One region of the Planococcus faecalis genome, then DNA from elsewhere that is predicted to be linked to it. Evidence: predicted binding sites of a transcription regulator. Region 1 holds the regulator's gene; the other holds the start of a gene.
What was found. Region 1 encodes NrdR, which represses ribonucleotide reductase genes. Its sites were predicted from a motif close to AACACNATATATNGTGTT; they were not measured.

Region 1 (3,429 bases):
GATAGGAGCTGCAGTCTCTAAATAAACCAATAACTCATCTTCTTTTGTTTTTGACGTTTCATCTGTTGCTTCAACAGGTTCTGTTGCTTTATGTACAGGAACCAGTTGCGGCGCTGTAGTGGATACTTTCATTTTGTAATGCTCGGTTGCTGCTTTTTTTAAAAGATCAGTCGTCAATTTATAATTGTCATCAATCGCCATTAAGACAACTATTTGCATTTCAAGCGGGTCCCAACTATACAAAAAAGCCAATTTGGCAATATAGGCTTTTATGCTGCCCGTTAATACACGTTTGGGGACTAATTGCTCGGAAAGCCCTTGTTGCAATAAACCAAAGTCAAAATCTGATTCTGTGCTGTATCCCCCATTTTTTCGTTCTTGTAAATCTTTTTTCTTAGCGGGATAGCCTGCTTTAGCATGAACTGGTTGAAAAATATCGGTAAAGGTTCTCGACACTTCTTCGTAATCAGTCGGAATCTCCGTTTCGATGGCAAAACGTTTGCGAACTTTTCGGTAAGACGTTTCACCAATTTTGCTAAATAAAAACATAGACAATAACGGATCCATAAAAAACGTTTTTGGATCGAGTGGCGGACACAGCTCATAGATGAAAGAACGCTCACTGCTTTGATTTTTATACGTTCTAAGCAATCCAATTGCTTCCAACTGGATTCTAGCGTCAAATATTTTCGAAATAGAATTCCCCAACATATTCATCAATGTATAATGACTCGACTCTTCACTAGTCACTTCTCCTTCAGCCCATAAAGTTAAATACAATGCAATGGCTTCCGCACCAATCATAGGTTGATAGAGCAATGTTAGAAGTTGCCGATCATAATTTGAAAACGGATAAGGTAAGCGAATTCGAAATGGATCAGCAGGCTGCAACTCTTTATAATATGCAGTCATAAGTCACCGCCTTAATCGATTTTCTTGTCTTCCGGAGTTTTATTTAGCAAATCCTTGAGTTCATCAATAAAAACAGTGATGTCTTTAAATTGGCGATACACTGAAGCAAAGCGAACATATGCTACTTCGTCGATTGTTGCTAGTCGATTCATGACCAATTCTCCGACTTCTTCAGATTTTACTTCTGGGTTACCCGCACGGCGAAGGTCTTTCTCAATCGTAAAGACAACTTCTTCTAACACTTCTAGAGATACCGGCCGTTTTTCACATGCGCGAATAACGCCACGCAAAACTTTTTCACGGCTGAACTCTTCACGTGAGCCATCTTTTTTGACAACAATCAGTGGCATTTCTTCCACTTTTTCAAATGTCGTAAAGCGATAACCGCAAGACTCACATTCTCTTCGCCTCCTGATGGATTTCATTTCGTCTATTGGCCGCGAATCGACAACACGTGTGCCGTTATGTTGGCAAGCTGGACATTTCATTTTTACATCTCCCTAACTTCTCTATCTCGTGTATCTAGTATAACAAAAAATCATTGAAAAAATAGAAAAAGCAGAGGATTTCATCCTCTGCTCACGTGTTTTTGGTTAAATGGATTATGCTGTTACTGAAACTTTGGATTTCTCAACACTTACTGGTCCCATACCGCGTGGTATTTCTACAAGCTCGCGTGATGTTGAACCTAGTGCGTCTGCGATATATTCCGCTGCAATAGTCGGATCTAAATCGCCGCAAGTGTAAACATCTACACTCGCATAGCCGTGTTCTGGAAAACTGTGAATCGTTAAGTGAGATTCTGAGATAATCACAACTCCGCTAACACCTTGTGGTGCGAATTTATGAAAAGCTACCTCTCTTACTTCAGCTCCAGATTTGAGTGCTGCATCAACAAAAGTTTGTTCGATAAAATCCATATCGTTTAATTTGTCAAAATCACACTGCCAAAGTTCTGCAATTACGTGACGTCCCATTGTTTCCATGGTTCGTTTTCCCCCTTTGATATCATTTTGGTTTTTGCGCAAAATATTCAAAGTTGACTACCACGGGGGAAAGTTAGTCCAAAGAGGTCCTAACCCTTTAAGCAGTCATGTGAATAAAAAATCTTACGCTCCTAATTCCGAATACACGATGGAAAGTCAGAAGTGGTAGTCATTTTTCAACTACGATTCATAGTATAAAACGTATTTATCGCAAATGCAATAACAATATCTTATTGATTCAGAATTTTTACGATCATATGGACAGAGAAAAACCCTGTTTCTCTTTTTAAAAAACTAGAGAACAGGGCATTCAGACTTATTTAGAAACAAGAACCATGGCATTGGCAACTTTTTTAGTCAAATCGATTACACGTGCTGAATAGCCCCACTCGTTATCGTACCATGCCAAAACTTTTACTTTGCGATCGCCAATAACCATCGTTGATAATCCATCAACAATTGCCGAATCTGAATTGCTATTAAAATCAACAGAAACCAATGGTTCCATCGTCAAGCTCAAAATTCCTTCTAAGCTATTTTCAGAAGCTTCCTTGAAAGCTCTATTAACTTCTTCAATTGTCACTGCTGTGTTCAAGTCAACAACTAAATCGACTAAGGATACATTTGGAGTTGGCACTCGTAATGCCATACCATGAAGTTTCCCTTCCATCTCAGGCAACACTAATGATAGCGCTTTCGCAGCACCCGTAGAAGTTGGAATAATGGATTGTGCACAGGCACGCGCGCGCCGAAGATCTTTGTGCGGATTATCTAAGTTCTGCTGGTCGTTTGTGTAAGAATGGATGGTCGTCATCAAGCCATTTTCAATTCCAAATGTATCATTCAGCACTTTTACAACAGGTGCTAGACAATTGGTCGTACAGCTAGCGTTGGAAATGATATCATGCTTATCAATGTCTAGTTTATCATCATTAACTCCCATAACGATTGTGATATCTTCTTTTTTTCCAGGCGCTGTCAAAATCACTTTTTTAGCTCCTGCTTCTAAATGCAGCGCTGCTTTTTCACGTGAATTGAATTTCCCAGTTGCTTCGATGACGATATCAATGCCCATTTCTTTCCATGGCAAATTCAGTGGATCGCGCTCACTTACCAATTGAACCCGTTTTCCATTGACAATTAAAGCATCTTCTTCTGAAGATACGTCACCCGTAAAGGTACCGTGATTTGTGTCATACTTAATCAAATGCGCCAGGGTCTCAGCTGGATACGAAGCGTTGATTGCTGTTATTTTAACATCATCCATCAATATCGCCTGTCTGAAAACCATACGGCCAATACGGCCAAATCCGTTAATTGCAATAGAAACTGTCATGTAGGAATCCTCCGTTTGTAATTAAGTTATACTCATATTTTTAATTTCTTATATAGTATAACACAATCACCTATTTAGAGAACCTTTAAAATTACATATCTTTTATTCTTTTTCAAGGCTGGTTTGCCAATTTGCTAAAATTCGATTTAATTGGCTTTCCGTCTCGTTCAATGTACCGTTATTGTAGATAACCGC
Region 2 (3,429 bases), 210 kb from region 1:
TGAAGCATCTGCACAAATGCTTCACACCCTTTTTCATCTACTGCTGATGATTGTTTCGTAACGCTTGGAATAGCGGTCGCAATTAGCACCGTAATCATCATCATATCTGAAGGTGATTTTAAAAACAGGCAGAGACTTAGGAGCCAGCCCTTTCTTTGCTTCTGACTATATAAGGTACAATCCCTTAAATAATTGCCTGGCCGGCGGGTGAGCTGCTTTCACAGCATATCCTCGTCAATATCTGTAATAAATATAAAAAGGCCTTCCAGCGATGTGGAAGGCCTTTTTAATGATTAGACTTTGGCTTTTATTTTGCCAGTCCATTGTTTGAATCCGCCTTGCAATTGGAACAATTGGTTATAGCCTTTTTTCTTTAGGAAAATGGCGACTCGTCCGCTGCGAGCTCCGTTCTGGTCGTATAAGTAGACCGGCTTGTCTTCGCGAATTTCCTTATAACGCTGGCGCAATTGTGATTGCGGAATATTGCGAGCTCCAAGGATATGACCTGCTGCAAAATCCTTTGGCTCGCGCACGTCGATTAATTGAGCTTTGCGGTAGCCTTCAATAAACTGTTCCTGTGTCAAGTTAGTGACAGTTTTTTTAATGCGAAAATAAGTAATCACCGCGTAAATGATGATGGCTAACAGTATTGCGATCGTAATATACAAAAATTCCAATGGTCTTGCCCCTTTCTACTCTTCTTTTATTATAAGAGAAGAGATGACGGATATTCAATGCCAATGTTACACTAATTATCGGAAATAGGAGGCGATCTTGTGAATTATCCGAAATGGGTTTTTATAAATTCAGGTGCGGGCACCCCTTCTTTTAATATGGCGCTCGATGAATCCTTGCTGACTTGGCATAGTGAAGGGCTTATTCCGCCGATCATTCGTTTTTATGGTTGGCAACCGGCAGCTCTTTCAATTGGTTACTTTCAAAAAGTAGAAAAGGAAATTGATATGGATGTTGTTAATCGATTAGGACTTGGTTTTGTGCGTCGTCCAACAGGGGGCAGAGGTGTACTTCATGAACATGAACTTACATACAGTATCATCGTCAGCGAAGATTATCCACAGATGCCAGAAACTGTTACAGAAGCTTATCGTGTACTGAGCGAAGGGTTATTGGAAGGCTTTAAAAACTTGGGGCTCGATGCTTATTTTTCGGTACCGGATACAGCTGAAAAGCGCGCTGACTTAAAAAAACCAAAATCTGCAGTTTGTTTTGATACGCCGAGCTGGTATGAGATGGTCGTCGAAGGTAAAAAAGTGGCAGGAAGTGCACAAACACGTCAAAAAGGTGTTATTCTACAGCATGGTGCGATTTTAATTGATTTGGATACCGAGAAACTGTTATCTGTTTTCAAATTTCCGAGTGAAGAAGCAAAAGAGCGCATGCGCATGAAGATACCTGAAAAAGCAGTGTCGATTAATTCACTACGAAAAACGCCAGCAACTGCTGAAGAATGCATTGCTGCCTTTAAAAAAGGGTTTGAGCAAGCTTTGTTTATCGATTTAGAGCCCTATGTGTTGACTGAGCAACAATTAGCAGAAGTCAAGGCTTTAGAGGAAAAAAAATACGCGAATCACGAGTGGAATTTCCGAGTGTGAGGTCTTTTGGCTCATTTTACCGAATTTAAAAGCTCGAAACCTTGGTAAATATAGCTTTATAAACTAACAGAATTCTATAAAAAAAACTTGTTATTGAAAATGAGTTTCAACATGTAGTATGATGGGAATCGAAGTAATACTATATATAGTATCCGACTCCATATAACATAAAGGAGGAATTGTCAAATGGTTTCCGCCACACAACAATCCCAGTATTCATTAAATGCATCAGCTTTAAACGAAGATATCAAAACCTTTCCGCAAGTACATGCCATCACTTCAGATATGAAGTTAACGCACAAAGGTGTCTCGCGTCTTGTTATGATTGATCGTTACTCTTTCAAAGATACAGAGAAAAAAACGCTCAAAGCGGGAGATTTTGTTGTATTAACTGTTAAAGAAGATCCGAAATTCCCAGCTCGTGGGCTAGGTTACATCGTTTCGATCGATAAAACTACGAACAAAGCGAAAGTTTGGATTGAGGAAGATTACAGAAGTGCAATCGACAATCCAGAAGAACAAGTAGCAGGCATTGTCAATCGTCCGATCGACGTGATTGAAAAGCCAATGGAAGTGTACTACGAGCAAATTGCGAAACGCAATGCAACAGGCCTTGCCTCAGTAGAAACAACTTCTGAAAAACGTCAAGAATGGTTTGAGAAATTTTATCAGCAATTGGTTAGCTTGAAATTCATTCCAGCTGGACGTGTTCTTTACGGAGCAGGAGCGGATACAGATGTAACGTATTTCAATTGTTACGTAATGCCGTTTGTTGCGGATTCACGCGAAGGTATTTCGGATCACCGTAAACAAGTGATGGAAATTATGAGCCGCGGTGGCGGTGTTGGTACGAACGGTTCGACTCTTCGTCCACGGAATACATTAGCACGTGGAGTTAACGGCAAATCATCAGGTTCTGTATCTTGGTTAGATGATATCGCGAAATTAACACATCTTGTTGAACAAGGTGGATCACGTCGCGGTGCGCAAATGATTATGCTTGCAGACTGGCATCCAGATATTGCGGAATTTATCATTTCAAAAATGCAAAACCCTCGTATTTTGCGTTATTTGATCGAAAACACGCAAGATGAGACGATTAAAAAACTGGCTCATGATAAATTGAAATTCAAACCGTTAACAGCCCAAGAAGAAGCGATGTTCCAAGGAATTTTGAACTACCGCACAATTCCTGGCATGGGCGGATTTAATGAAAAAATCATGCGTGATGCTGACACGAAGTTACGTGACGGTGGAACGTACTCTGTTCATAATGAAGAATTCTTAACCGGTGCAAATATTTCCGTTACGCTAACGAGTGATTTCATGACAGCTGTCGAAAATGATGCAGATTTTGATTTGCGTTTCCCAGCAGTCGAGTCGTACTCAAAAGAAGAAATGGCGATTTATAATGAGAAATGGCAAGAAGTGGGCGACGTTCGTGAATGGGAAAGTATGGGGCATGGTGTCCGCGTTTACCGTACGATGAAAGCTCGTGAGCTATGGAACTTGATCAATATTTGTGCGACATATTCAGCTGAACCAGGTATCTTCTTTATTGATAATGCCAATGAAAAAACCAATGCTGCAGCATACGGTCAAAAAGTTGTTGCGACAAACCCTTGTGGGGAACAGCCGTTAGCACCTTATTCGGTTTGTAACTTGGCTGCGGTTAATTTGGCGCAATTTGCAGATCCAAAAACGAAAATGGTTGATTTTGAAAGCTTGAAAGAAACAGTTCGCGTCGGTGTCCGCATGCAAGATAATGTTATTGACGCAACGCCATACTTCCTCGAAGAAAACCGAGTACAAGCAC

Region 2: a site for NrdR is predicted at 1,749-1,766, ahead of AJGP001_RS07875 (vitamin B12-dependent ribonucleotide reductase). Genes of this name have one in related genera too.

Annotation. Positions count from the first base shown of each region.
Region 1 is NZ_CP019401.1:1,358,467-1,361,895, reverse strand. Features, by position in the region: gene AJGP001_RS06790 (replication initiation and membrane attachment family protein) at 1-912, opposite strand, end outside; gene nrdR (transcriptional regulator NrdR) at 924-1,400, opposite strand; gene speD (adenosylmethionine decarboxylase) at 1,515-1,898, opposite strand; gene AJGP001_RS06775 (glyceraldehyde-3-phosphate dehydrogenase) at 2,215-3,234, opposite strand; gene coaE (dephospho-CoA kinase) at 3,337-3,429, opposite strand, start outside.
Region 2 is NZ_CP019401.1:1,572,722-1,576,150, forward strand. Features, by position in the region: gene AJGP001_RS07860 (hypothetical protein) at 1-104, opposite strand, end outside; gene AJGP001_RS07865 (rhodanese-like domain-containing protein) at 294-677, opposite strand; gene AJGP001_RS07870 (lipoate--protein ligase family protein) at 834-1,613, shown strand; gene AJGP001_RS07875 (vitamin B12-dependent ribonucleotide reductase) at 1,800-3,429, shown strand, end outside.